Regions from separate parts of the Amorphus suaedae genome, predicted to be linked through region 3. Evidence: predicted binding sites of a transcription regulator. Region 3 holds the regulator's gene; each other region holds the start of a gene.
The links. Region 3 encodes LexA, which represses DNA repair genes until DNA is damaged. Its sites were predicted from a motif close to TGTTCNNNNTGTGTTCNG; they were not measured.
Positions count from the first base shown of each region.

Region 1: AB7M35_RS22270 (ATP-dependent helicase) is a predicted target of LexA. The motif match lies at 2,772-2,789, and genes of this name have one in related genera.
Region 2: AB7M35_RS13310 (helicase-related protein) is a predicted target of LexA. The motif match lies at 2,478-2,495, and genes of this name have one in related genera.

Region 1 is NZ_JBRJIT010000003.1:179,318-183,526, reverse strand. It holds gene murA (UDP-N-acetylglucosamine 1-carboxyvinyltransferase) at 1-154, opposite strand, end outside; gene AB7M35_RS22270 (ATP-dependent helicase) at 377-2,752, opposite strand; gene AB7M35_RS22265 (5'-methylthioadenosine/adenosylhomocysteine nucleosidase) at 2,965-3,717, shown strand; gene AB7M35_RS22260 (histone deacetylase family protein) at 3,721-4,209, opposite strand, start outside.
Region 2 is NZ_JBRJIT010000001.1:2,986,775-2,990,983, forward strand. It holds gene AB7M35_RS13310 (helicase-related protein) at 1-2,242, opposite strand, end outside; gene AB7M35_RS13315 (DUF3108 domain-containing protein) at 3,070-3,921, opposite strand; gene rpmB (50S ribosomal protein L28) at 4,207-4,209, shown strand, end outside.
Region 3 is NZ_JBRJIT010000001.1:1,152,728-1,156,936, forward strand. It holds gene AB7M35_RS05165 (molybdopterin molybdotransferase MoeA) at 1-1,010, shown strand, start outside; gene lexA (transcriptional repressor LexA) at 1,382-2,092, shown strand; gene AB7M35_RS05175 (ComEC/Rec2 family competence protein) at 2,136-4,209, opposite strand, start outside.

The DNA of each region.
Region 1 (4,209 bases), on a different contig from region 3:
GCTGGACGTCGCGCAGGCGCGGCACGTTCTCCAGCGTCAGCGTCTCGTCGGTGAGCAGGCTGGCGATCATCAGCGGCAGCGCCGCGTTCTTCGCTCCGGAGATCGGGATCGTGCCCATCAGCGGGCCACCGCCTCTCAGCCGAATGCGATCCATGATGCCTGACCTTTTCCTGGACGTGCGGGGCAGGCGCAATCCGCCGTCCCAACCGAACGCGTGTTCAACAAACAGGGCCCCGGTGTCGAACGGCGACCCTGGGGACCGGACGGTCTGAGGGCGGGGACGCGGGGGGACCCACGCAACTAGACTACCGGGGCGCCGGGCGCAAGGCGAGGCGCCGGGAGGGGCGCGGCGAACGCCCCGCCGGCGCGGCCGGCCTCAAGGCGCCTGGACGAACGAATCGAGCACCCGCTTGCGGCCGGCCTTGTCGAAATCGACGGTGAGCTTGTTGCCCTCCACCGCCGCGACCGAGCCGTTGCCGAACTTCTGGTGGAACACCCGGGCGCCGACATCGAAGGCCGGCGCGTGGTCGGAAACGCTCTTGGCGACCAGCTCGCCCTCGATGGTGAGCGGCCCGCGCGCGCGGGCACCGCCCTGGGGCGTGCCCTGCGACTTGCGGCGCTGGGCGCGCTCCCAGCCGGGCGTGGCGTAGGTGGAGGAAAACGGTTCGACGCGGTCGAACCGGCTCTGGCCGTAGCCGCCATACCCGCCGTAGCCGCCCTGCTCGCGGACCTGGACGTGGGCCTCGGGCAGCTCGTCGAGGAAGCGCGACGGCACCGTCGACTGCCACATGCCGTGCATGCGGCGGTTGACCGCGAACCAGACGAAGATGCGCTTGCGGGCGCGCGTCAGGCCGACGTAGGCGAGCCGGCGCTCTTCCTCAAGCCCCGCCTGGCCGCTCTCGTCGACGGCGCGCTGGTGGGGAAACAGCCCCTCCTCCCAGCCGGGCAGGAACACGGTGTCGAACTCCAGCCCCTTGGCGGCGTGCAGCGTCATGATGGTGACGGCTTCCGAGCCCGCCTCGCTGTCGGTGTCCATCACCAGCGAGATGTGCTCCAGGAAGCTCGGCAGGGAATCGTACGCGTCCATGGCGCGCACCAGTTCCTTCAGGTTTTCCAGCCGGCCCGGCGCGTCGGCCGAGCGGTCCATCCGCCACATGTCGGTGTAGCCGCTCTCGTCGAGCACGATCTCGGCGAGCTCGGTATGGGACATCCGGTCGAGCTCGGAGCGCCAGCGCGCGAACGAGGCGAGCAGGTCGCGCAGCGCCGTGCGGGTCTTCGGCTTCAACTCCTCGGTCTGGATGATCTCGGTGGCCGCCTGCACCAGCGGGATGCGCCGGTCGCGCGCCATGTCATGCAGCGTCTTCATCGCGACTTCGCCGATGGCGCGCTTCGGCGTGTTGACGATGCGCTCGAAGGCGAGGTCGTCGGCCGGCTGCACGATGACGCGGAAGTAGGCGAGCGCGTCGCGGATCTCGCGGCGCTCGTAGAAGCGCGGGCCGCCGATGACCCGGTAGGAGAGGCCGAGGGTGACGAAGCGGTCTTCGAACTCGCGCATCTGGAACGAGGCGCGCACCAGGATGGCCATCTGGTTGAGCGAGTTGCCCTTGCGCTGGAGCGACTCGATCTCCTCGCCGATGGCGCGGGCCTCCTCCTCGGAGTCCCAGGCCGAGGCGACGGTCAGCTTCTCGGCGTCCTCGTCGACGTCGTCGGTGAACAGCGTCTTGCCCAGACGGCCCTGGTTGTGGCCGATCAGGTGCGAGGCGGCGGCCAGGATCGGGCCGGTGGAGCGGTAGTTGCGCTCCAGCCGGATCACCGCGGCGCCCGGGAAGTCGATCTCGAAGCGCAGGATGTTGTCCACCTCGGCGCCGCGCCAGCCGTAGATCGACTGGTCGTCGTCGCCGACGACGCAGAGGTTGCGGTTGCCCTGGGCGAGCAGCCGCAGCCAGAGATACTGGGCGACGTTGGTGTCCTGGTACTCGTCGACCAGCATGTAGCGGAAGCGCTGCTGGTAGGAGGCGAGCACGTCGGGGTGGGCGCGGAACAGGCGGATCGGCTCCAGCAGCAGGTCGCCGAAGTCGGTGGCGTTGAGGATCCGCAGGCGCTCCTGGTAGGCCTTGTAGAGCTCGCCGCCGCGGCCGTTGGCGAAGGCGCGGGCCTCGCCCAGCGGGACGTCGGCCGGCGCCAGGCCGCGGTTCTTCCAGCTGTCGATGATGTTGTGGAGCTGGCGCGCCGGCCAGCGCTTCTCGTCCAGCCCCTCGGCCTGGATGATCTGCTTGCAGAGCCGGATCTGGTCGTCGGCGTCGAGGATGGTGAAGTCGGGACGCAGGCCGGCGAGCTCGGCGTGGCGGCGCAGGATGCGCGTGCCGATGGCGTGGAAGGTGCCGAGCCAGGCCATGCCCTCGGCCGACGGGCCGACCAGGCTGGCAACCCGCTCCTTCATCTCCCGCGAGGCCTTGTTGGTGAAGGTCACCGCCAGGATCTCGCCGGGCCGGGCGCGGCCGGTGGCGAGGATGTGGGCGATGCGGGTGGTCAGCACCCGCGTCTTGCCGGTGCCGGCGCCGGCGAGCACCAGCACGGGACCGTCGACGGTCTCCACGGCGCGCCGCTGCTCGGGGTTCAGCTTGTCCAGATAGGCGGCCGCCGGCCGGGCACCGCCGAGCGCGCGTTCGGCGATGCCGCCGCGGCGCGGAGCAGGTGCCTCCTCGAAGCCCGGGACAACGGGCAGGGCGGAGCCGTCAGTGGAGCGAATCATTCGGTGATCCTGAGCCGATTGGAACAATCGAGCAACAGCGGCGGAGATGCGCGCTTTGGGTGCTATCTCCCAGATTGGGCGGGGAGAGGGCAACCCCAAGGGAAAAAGTTGCCAGCGCCGGCCGCCGGGCCGCCGCTGCGCGGCTTGCGATCGGCGCCCGTCTCTGCCTCTTTTGGGATCCGCCCTCCTCCAGCCAGCCGGAGCCTTCGCCCGTGACCATCGCCATCCAGTGCGCCATCCCGCAGGAGCTCGCGGCGCTGCGCGCCGCGCTCGACCACCGCGAGACGGTGGAGATCGCCCACCTGAGGTTCGACCACGGCCGGCTGTTCGGCCGCGACGTGGTGCTGGTCGGCACCGGCATCGGCAAGGTCAACGCCGCGATGGTGGCGACGCTGCTGATCGACCGCTTCGGGGCGCGGCAGATCGTGTTCTCCGGCGTCGCCGGCGGGCTCGACCCGGCGCTCGCCATCGGCGACGTGGTGATCGCCGAGCGGCTGGTGCAGCACGATTTCGGCTGGTTCGAGGGCGACCGGATGCAGCCCTACCAGCCCGGCCACCTGCCGTTCTTCCTGCCCACCGAGGCGTTCGGCTATCACCTCGGCGCCGACACCCGCGCCCGCATCGAGGCGGCGCTCGCCGGGCTGGCGCTGGATCCGATGGCGGCGGCGGCCGGCGGCGACGGGCGGCCGCCGAAGGTCGTCTTCGGCACGGTGCTCACCGGCGACCAGTACGTGAACTGCGAGGCGACGCGGATGCGCCTGTTCGAGACCTATGGCGGCCACGCGGTGGAGATGGAGGGGGCAGCGCTCGCCCAGGTGGCGGAGATGCACGGGGTGGAGTGCGTCGTCATCCGGGCGCTGTCGGACCTCGCCGGCCACGAGTCGCGCTTCGACTTCACCGCCTTCGTCGAGGCCGTCTCGGCATCGTCGGCGAAGATCCTGGCGCGGGTGCTGCCTGTGCTGTGAGGTTCACACGAACTCCGACGCCACCCGGTGCAGGGTCGCGTGGCGGCGGGCGAGGCTGTCGATGTCGCGCTGGTAGCCGCCGCCGAGGACGCCGGCGAGCGGAATGCCGGCCTCGCGCACCGCGTCGATGACGAAGCGGTCGCGGTCCACCAGCCCCTCGTCCGACAGCGACAGGCGGCCGAGCCGGTCGTCGCGGTGCGGGTCGACGCCGGCGTTGTAGAAGACGATGTCGGGCCGGAAGTTGACGATCGCGGGGCCGACCGCCGCGCGCAACGCCTCCAGGTACTCCGTGTCGCCGCAGTCGTCGAACAGCGGCACGTCGAGGGACGAGGGCACCTTGCGGACGGGGTAGTTCTTCTCGGCGTGCAGCGACAGGGTGAACACCGACGGGTCGCCGGCGAAGATCGCCGCCGTGCCGTCGCCCTGGTGCACGTCGCAGTCGACGACCAGGGCGCGCTCGATGGCGCCGTCGGCCAGCAGCACCCGGATCGC
Region 2 (4,209 bases), 1.8 Mb from region 3:
CGCACACCCGGAAGCCCACGACGCCATAGAGCGCCTTCGGAACCTCGGGGTCGATGGGAATGGAGGTGCGGCCAGAGGACGACAGCTGCGGCAGCTCGGCCAGGCCGGCCACGTCGAGGCTGGCGTTCTTCAGCGCCCACAGCTCGGCAAGCAGTCGGCTGGGCGCCGGTTTCAGGAGCGCCGGAACGTAGATGTTGTAGGCGCCGAAACGGACGCCGTACTGGCGCATTCCGGCGCGGGCCTGCTGGTCGAGCCCCTTGACCTCGTCGGCGACCTGCTGCCGATCGAGAACCCCGAGTGCCTCGGCGATCTGGAAGGCGAGCCCGCGCGAGATGCCGTCGAGATCCTGCGCCGCGCGCAGCTCGAACAGCGGCTTCAGCAGCGTCTCGACCTGGGTCTTCAGCCACAGCTGCAGCCGCGCCTGCACCTTCTCCAGCGCCGGGCCGCTCAGCTGTTCGTCGGACAGCACGATCATTCCCGGCCGCAGCGTCTCCTCGCCGGGCACCAGCTTGGCAACCGCCTCGCCGTTCCAGCGGATCGCGCCGTCGGACGCCAGCACGAAGGCGGCGTCGGGCGCCTCGGCCAGCCGGTCGGCGCGCCGTTCGAACTCGCTCGCGAGCGCTTTCTGGGCAGCACCCCGCACCGCCTTCAGGTCCGGCGTCTCGGCAGTCGAGACCGGAATGAAGCGGAAGCCGTGAAGATTGCCGACATGATGGCCTTCCACCATCACGTCGCCCGAGGTCGTGATCTCGGAGTCCAGCATGTCGTTGTCTCTCAGCCGGCGCATCAGGACGCTCGTTCGACGGTCGACGAAGCGATGGGTCAGACGCTCGTGCAATGCGTCCGACAGTCTGTCCTCGATGGCGCGGGTGGTTTCTCTCCAATGGGCGGGATCGTCGAGCCAATCCGCCCGGTTGGCAACATAAGTCCATGTCCGGATGTGGGCGATGCGATTCGACAACGTATCGATATCGCCATCCGTTCGGTCGGCAAACGTCAGTTGCCCTGCGAACCAGTCATCCGGAATGCGCCCCTTCGTCGCCAGATGGCGATACACGTCGAGGACGAGTTCCGCATGGTTGGCCGGCGCGATCCGGCGATAGTCCGGAAGCTGGCACACGTCCCATAAACGCTCGACCGCCGCCGGTCCATGCGCCATCGCGCTGATTTCCGCGTCACGCGCGGCGAATTCAAGGCACGAGACGTCCTCGGCGGGCGGCGCCCGGGTCAGGCCTTCCTCGCGCGGCGTCACGTCGAGGGAGCGCCGGAGCGCGGCGATAGACGCGAAATCGAGGTCGGAGTTGCGCCACTGGAACACCCCGATCGGCGCGAAGGAGTGGGTTTCGAGCTGCTGCACGAGCTCGTCGTCGAACGGATCGACGCGGCCGGTCACGCCGAACGTGCCGTCGCGCATGTGCCGGCCGGCGCGTCCGGCGATCTGGCCCAGTTCCCCGGCGTTGAGGCGGCGGTACTGGTAGCCGTCGAACTTGCGGTCGGAGGCAAAGGCGACGTGGTCGACGTCGAGATTGAGGCCCATGCCGATGGCGTCGGTGGCGATCAGGAAGTCGACGTCGCCGGACTGGAACAGCTCGACCTGGGCATTGCGGGTTCGCGGGCTCAGCGCGCCCAGCACCACCGCCGCCCCGCCACGCTGGCGGCGGATCAGCTCGGCGATCTGATAGACCTCGTCGGCGGAAAACGCGACGACGGCGGACCGGGTGGGCAGTCGGGTGATCTTCTTGGAGCCGGCGTAGCTCAGCACCGACATCCGCGGCCGCGTGACCACGTTGACCCCGGGCAGCAGGCGCTCCAGCAGCGGCCGCGCCGTCGCAGCTCCCAGGAGCAGCGTCTCCGACTGGCCGCGCAGGCGCAGCAGCCGGTCGGTGAACACCCGGCCACGCTCCAGGTCGCTGGCCAGCTGCACCTCGTCGATCGCCACGAAATCGACGTCGGTGGTCTGCGGCATCGCCTCGACGGTGGAGACGTAGTAGCGCGGGTTCTGCGGGAGGATCTTTTCCTCGCCGGTGATCAGCGCCACCTGGTCCGCGCCGACCCGGGCCGAGACGCGGGCATAGACCTCGCGGGCCAAGAGCCGAAGCGGCAGGCCGATCAGCCCCGACTTGTGGCCGAGCATGCGCTCGATCGCCAGATGGGTCTTGCCGGTGTTGGTCGGGCCGAGCACCGCCGTGACCGTGCGCGCACGGACCTGGCGGGGAAGAGGCATGGGCGTCTGAAGTGTCATGAAGGGTAAGGGCTCGGCTGGCCGAAGGATGTCGGCGCTCTTCCCATCGAACGGCGTCGCACCACCGCTCGTTCCACGCGCCCTGTCAGGCACCGCGCATGGCGGCAAGGAAACACGCAGGCGTTTCGTGAACAGTTGCAGTTGATCCGGCGCATGTGGCCGGCTGCACTCGTCCCCTCTCCTAGCACATCGCGGCGCTCCGATGCCTGCACTTTTTGCCGGCACCCCGCGCAACCGGAACGAGTCTGGAACGAATCGAGCCCGAATCGGCGACTTTTTTCGATTCATGGTTCGTTCTTCGCAACCCCTTGTTCTGAATCGAAAAACGCCCACGAGATGTTGTTTCACGTGCCCGTTCCTGCACAGCCGGGGACAATCATTGCGAGTCGCGACGGCGGACTCCGATCGCCCATCGAGTCAAGCGGCCAAAAGCCGTAAATCGCGTCCGGAAGCAATTTTTGCCGGCTACCCCGCCCGAGGGCCGCCGGGCAGAACACAAGACGTACGAATCAGGATCGAATCGGCACGCGCCATCTATTCTTGCTTTGTTCTTGAAAATCGGGCGGATTCCGTAAGAAATACTATAATTTTATTGATGTGATTCAGTATTCGTTAAGGATGATTTCGAACTTTCCGCGCGTGTAGCACTGTGCGCTAGCGATCGGAAACCACGGAAATGTGGGCTCTGCCGGCACCGGAGCGACGGAGAGCGGGGGAGCGTTGGCCCGGTGGACCACGATGTCAGAGCGGAGTCCGTAATGAACGCATCCGGCCGCGGGGAGCGGCCGGATCGAGAGGCAAGGGCAGGAGATAAGGGGTCGGCGGTCCTAGCGGGAGGCGTCGGCGAGGCGCACGCCCTGCAGTTTCACGTCGGTCGCGCGGACCGAGAGCACGCCGCTCGGCGTTTCGATCTCCACGCGCACCGGCACCAGCATCTTGGAGCCGACGGCGATGAAGGCGGCCTCCAGCCCGCGGTTCTCGACCAGGTAGGTCACGCTGTCCGAGCCCGCCCGGTGACCCGAGATGGGCTTCCAGCGCGCCCCGCAGACGAATGCGGTCCCGTCGAAACTCGGCGTCTGCAGCCGCTCCGCGCCCTTCGCGGAGAACTGCACGTTGTAGCGCGTCCAGCCATCGAACACCGGCACGACGCGGTCGCAGGCGGCGTCGGCGTCGAGGCCACCGTCGGAAATCGCGATCGGCATCATCGCCGCGCTGATGGGATCCAGCACGCCCTGCCGGTCCGCTGCCGTGACCGGGACCCGGTCCGGCGCCGGATCGAGCGGCGGTTCGGCATTCAGGCGCGCCACCGCGCCGTCCGCCATCTTCATGCGGACCTTGGTGGTCATGCCCGGATCGATGGAATTGAGCTTGTAGCGAACCGGCGAGAGGCCCGTGGCATCGAACCGCCCCTCCGCCTCGGCGTCGACCTTGGAGGCGGTCAGCAGCGTCGCGAATCCCGTCGGCTGCATGTTCGCCTGCGCCGAATAGGCGGTACCGTCGAGGACCAGCGACAGGCTGCCCTTGGCAATCGTCACGCCCTTGAAGCTGACATCGTAGCGCACGCCGGCGGTCGTGCGCTCGCCGGCATGGGCGGCCCCGCCCAGAATGCAGGCGGCGGCGACGAGCCCGAGACCCGTCAAACGGCCCGCGAACCCTCTCGACTGACGTGATTGCACCATGCTGTCCTCATTTCCGGCGGCGCCGCTGTGCCGTACGCCCGGTGACCAGGGCTCGCCCGTGGGGGCGATCGGGCTCACATTGATCCCGTCATGGTGACCACGGAGTTAACGGGAGGGGTCCGGAGCCCGCCGGGCGAGCCCGCGCGAACACGTAAAAGCGATTCCCTGTATGGATGCGCTTGACGTGGATCGGCGGCATTCCTATAGAAACACGCTCCCATCACCCTGTGAGACGATGTGAGGGCTGAGGTATTCTCGCCAGCCCGCCGAACAAGGATTTTCGCAATG
Region 3 (4,209 bases):
GCGCGACCCTGCGGCTGGTGGGCGCCTCGGTCGCCGGCCGCCGCCATGCCGGCACGCTCGCGCCCGGCGAGACGGTGCGCATCTTCACCGGCGCCCCGGTGCCGGACGGCGCCGACACCATCCTCATCCAGGAAAACACCGAGACGGTGGACGCGCAGACCGTCCGGGTGACGGTGCCGGCCCAGCCCGGCCGCCACATCCGCCGCGCCGGCCTCGATTTCCAGACCGACGACGCACTGCTTGCCGCCGGCACCCGCCTCGACGTGCGCCACGTCGCGCTGGCCGCCGCCATGAACCACGCGACGCTGCCGGTCGGCCGCGCGCCGAAGGTCGGCATCATCGCAACCGGCGACGAGCTGGTGGCGCCCGGCGAGGAGCCCGGTCCGGACCAGATCGTCGCCTCCAACACCCCCGCGCTCGCGGCCCTCATCACCGCCGCCGGCGGCGAGGCCATCGACCTCGGCATCGTCCGCGACAACGCCGAGGCGACCGTCGCGGCCCTTTCCGACGGCCGCGACCGCGCCGTCGACATCCTCGTCACGCTGGGCGGCGCCTCCGTCGGCGACCACGACCTGGTGCGCAAGGCGTTCTCCGATGTCGGCATGGAGCTCGGCTTCTGGCGGATCGCCATGCGGCCCGGCAAGCCGCTGATCTTCGGCCACCTCGGCGACATCCGCATCCTCGGCCTTCCCGGCAACCCCGTCTCCAGCCTGGTCTGCGCGATGCTGTTCCTGGTGCCGCTGGTGCGCGCGCTGCAGGGCGACGCGGCGCCCGGCCCCGCCTACGCGGCGGCGCGGCTGAGCCACGACATGCCCGCCAACGACGGCCGCGAGGACTACGTCCGCGCCCGCCTCACCGAGCGCGACGACGGCCTGCCGGACGCCGATCCGTTCTCCCTGCAGGATTCCTCGATGCTGTCGACGCTCGCCGCTTCCGGCGCGCTGATCGTCCGTCCGCCCAACGCGCCGGCCGCCCCCGCCGGCAGCGTCTGCCGGATCCTCCGGCTCTAGGCCTTCCGCCGAACACCCAGACGCCCGGCAGGCGCGCCTGCCAGATCAGGCCAGCGGCACCCTCACCGTGTGGTCTCTGAGAGCGGGCCGGCGGCTTCGACGTCGTCCCTCCAGGACTTTCGCGCTTCCCGCACCGCGTCGAATCGCACAGATTGCGCCTCCCGCCCCCCCGGCGGCGCGCGCAACCGTCTGCGCGCCTGCGCAACCCGCAACCGCCGCCACGATCCGGCCGCGACCTGTTCCCGCTCTGGGCCGGCGTATCGCAAACCGAACATTAACCATTGCAGAACACATATGGAACGTGTAGCGTTCGTTCCTGATTTGTACCGCATACGTCATGCGTCGCTGACCCAAGGGGTGGGGCCGATTTCATGCTGACCCGCAAGCAACATGAACTTCTGATGTTCATCCACGAGCGGCTGAAGGAGAGCGGCGTTCCACCGTCATTCGACGAGATGAAGGACGCGCTCGACCTCAGGTCGAAATCCGGCATTCACCGGCTGATCACCGCGCTGGAAGAACGCGGCTTCATCCGCCGCCTGCCCAACCGGGCACGCGCGCTGGAAGTGATCCGCCTGCCGGAATCGTCGAACCCGTCGCTGGGCGCCAACCGCTCCCGCGGCTTCTCGCCGGAGGTCATCGAGGGATCGCGCGGCAAGGCGCCCCCGCCGCCGGCCCCGGTCGACAGTGGCCGCTCGTCCGGCCACAGCATCCCCGTCATGGGCCGGATCGCGGCCGGTGTGCCCATCGCGGCCATCCAGCAGGAAAGCCATCAGATCACCGTGCCGGCCGACCTGATCGGCGGCGGCGAGCACTTTGCGCTCGAGGTCCACGGCGACTCGATGATCGAGGCCGGCATCCTCGACGGCGACACGGTGCTCATCAAGCGCTCGGACGACGCCGACAGCGGCGACATCGTGGTGGCCCTCGTCGACGACGAGGAAGCGACGCTGAAGCGCCTGCGCCGCAAGGGCGCGTCGATCGCGCTGGAGGCCGCCAACCCGGCCTACGAGACCCGCATCTTCGGCCCGGATCGCATCCGCATCCAGGGCAAGCTCGTGGCGCTGTTCCGCAAGTACTAGCGCCTGCTGGCGCCCGGGCACCCGCTCGGCGCCGGGCGACCGCTCACCGCGTCACCACCGGCGTCGCCGTCCAGGGCCGCGCGACCGCCGGCCGCGCCTGCCGCAACCGGTAGAACGGCGGGTCGGCCTGCCAGGTGAGCGCAATCGCCCCGCTCCGGCGCAGCAGCGCCCGGTCGACGACGAGGCGCGGGCGGTCGCAGGCCGGCGGCGCGTCGTGGCGGGTGATCAGGATCTCGGCGCGCCCGCAATCCTCGATGAAGGCTGCCGGGTCCTCGGCGAAGGCCACGACCGGCGGCGGCCGGGCAGTCGCGGCCGCGACACGGCCTTTCCCCACTGAGTTAGGCCCGGATCGCATATCCCGCGCGTCCCCGACGGGTCCCGCGAGCGCCAGCGTGCAGCCGAGGCCGTCGCAGCGCACCCCGTTGCGTATCGACGGGTCCTCCGGATCGCGCGCGTCGCCGTCGGCGCGGAGCCACATGGCGGCGGCGAACGCCCCGCCCTTGGCCGTGGCGATCGCGAGCCGCCCATCCGCTCCCCTGACCGCCACCGCGCGCCCGTCGTCGGACACGAGCAGATCCGGGCTCGACCCCAGTGGCGCGATCGCGAGGCCTGCCACCATCGGCACCACCCCCAGCACCCGCCAGCGCGCCTGCCAGAGCGCCAGCCAGAGCAGGCCGCCCGCCATCGCCAGCACCGCCGCCGCCGGCATACGCCCGACCGCCCCGGCGCTTCCGCTGAGGCCCGCGACCCAGGTCGCGATCCCCACCACGGCGTCGAGGCCGAGCCCCATCACCGGCAAAACCAGCGGGTCGAGGCCCAGCGGCATCAGCGCCACCGAGACCACCCCGAACGGCATGACCAGCAGGGTGACGAACGGCATCGCCAGCAGGTTTCCGAGCAGCCCGAGCGGCGCCAGCATGTGGAAGTGGAGCGCGCCGATCGGCGCGGTGACGAGGCCGGCCACGAAGGACGTGAGCGCCAGGCCGCCCATCCACAGCCCGCCCGTGCGCAGGATGCGCCGCATCCGGCCGGCGTTCCGGTCGACGGTGCCGGTGCGCTCGCGCCCCGCCTGCCATTCGTATGCCGCGACCAGCGCGATCACCGCCGCGAACGACATCTGGAAGCCCGGGCTGAGAACGGCCGCCGGATCGAGGACCATGACCACAAGCGCCGCCACCGCCACGGACCTGAGCGTCAGCGCCGGCCGGTCGACCAGCACGGCGACCAGCGCCACCGCAGCCATGACGAAGGCGCGGATGGTGGCCACCGCCCCACCGGAGAGGATCAGGTAGACCAGTCCCGCCATGAGGGCCGCCAGCGCCGCCCACTTCTTGATGGGCCGGCGCAGCGCCAGCCCCGGAATGGCGGCGAGCGCGAACCGCACCGCCCCGAACACCGTCCCCGCCACCAGCGCCATGTGCAGGCCCGAGATCGCCAGGATGTGGCCGAGACCGGCCAGCCGGATCGCCTGCTGGGTCTCCTCCGGAATACCGCCGCGATCGCCGACCAGCAGGGTCGCGGCGATTTCGCCGTTCTCGCCCGGAAGCGCCGCGCGCAGCCGCGCCCCGATCCCGTCCCGCACGCGGGCGACAACCGCCTTTACCCGGATGCCGGCGGGCGGCGCTCCGAGATCGGCCGACCTTGGCATGCCGTAGGAGAAGCCGGTCGCCCCGATCCCCTCGAAGAACAGGCTGCGGGCCGCGTCGTACCCGCCCGGTTCCACCGGCCCGCGCGGCGGGGCGAGCCGGGCAAGCGCCGTGATCGCGTCGCCAACCCGGGGCATGGGCCCCTTGCCCCGCGCTGTGAAGCGGACGCGCAGAGGCGTGCGCGCCGGGCCGATCCCCTTGATGCGATGGACGCGGACGATCATCCGCACGGCGCCATCCGGCCGCGGTTCCCTCGCCTCGACCCAGCCGTCGAGCTCGACGGTGCGTTCCCCCCGGATCACCGGAGCGGCGACGCGCGCGGTCTGGGCAGCGGCCAGCGCGAGGCCCGCCAGCGTTGCCGTGACCACCACGAGGACGGGAAACGCGGCTGGCGTGCTGCGGGCCCTGCCGGCTGCGAACGCGGCGGCCATGCCCAGCGCGGCAAGCGTCTGCCAGTGGGGCTCGCGCGGC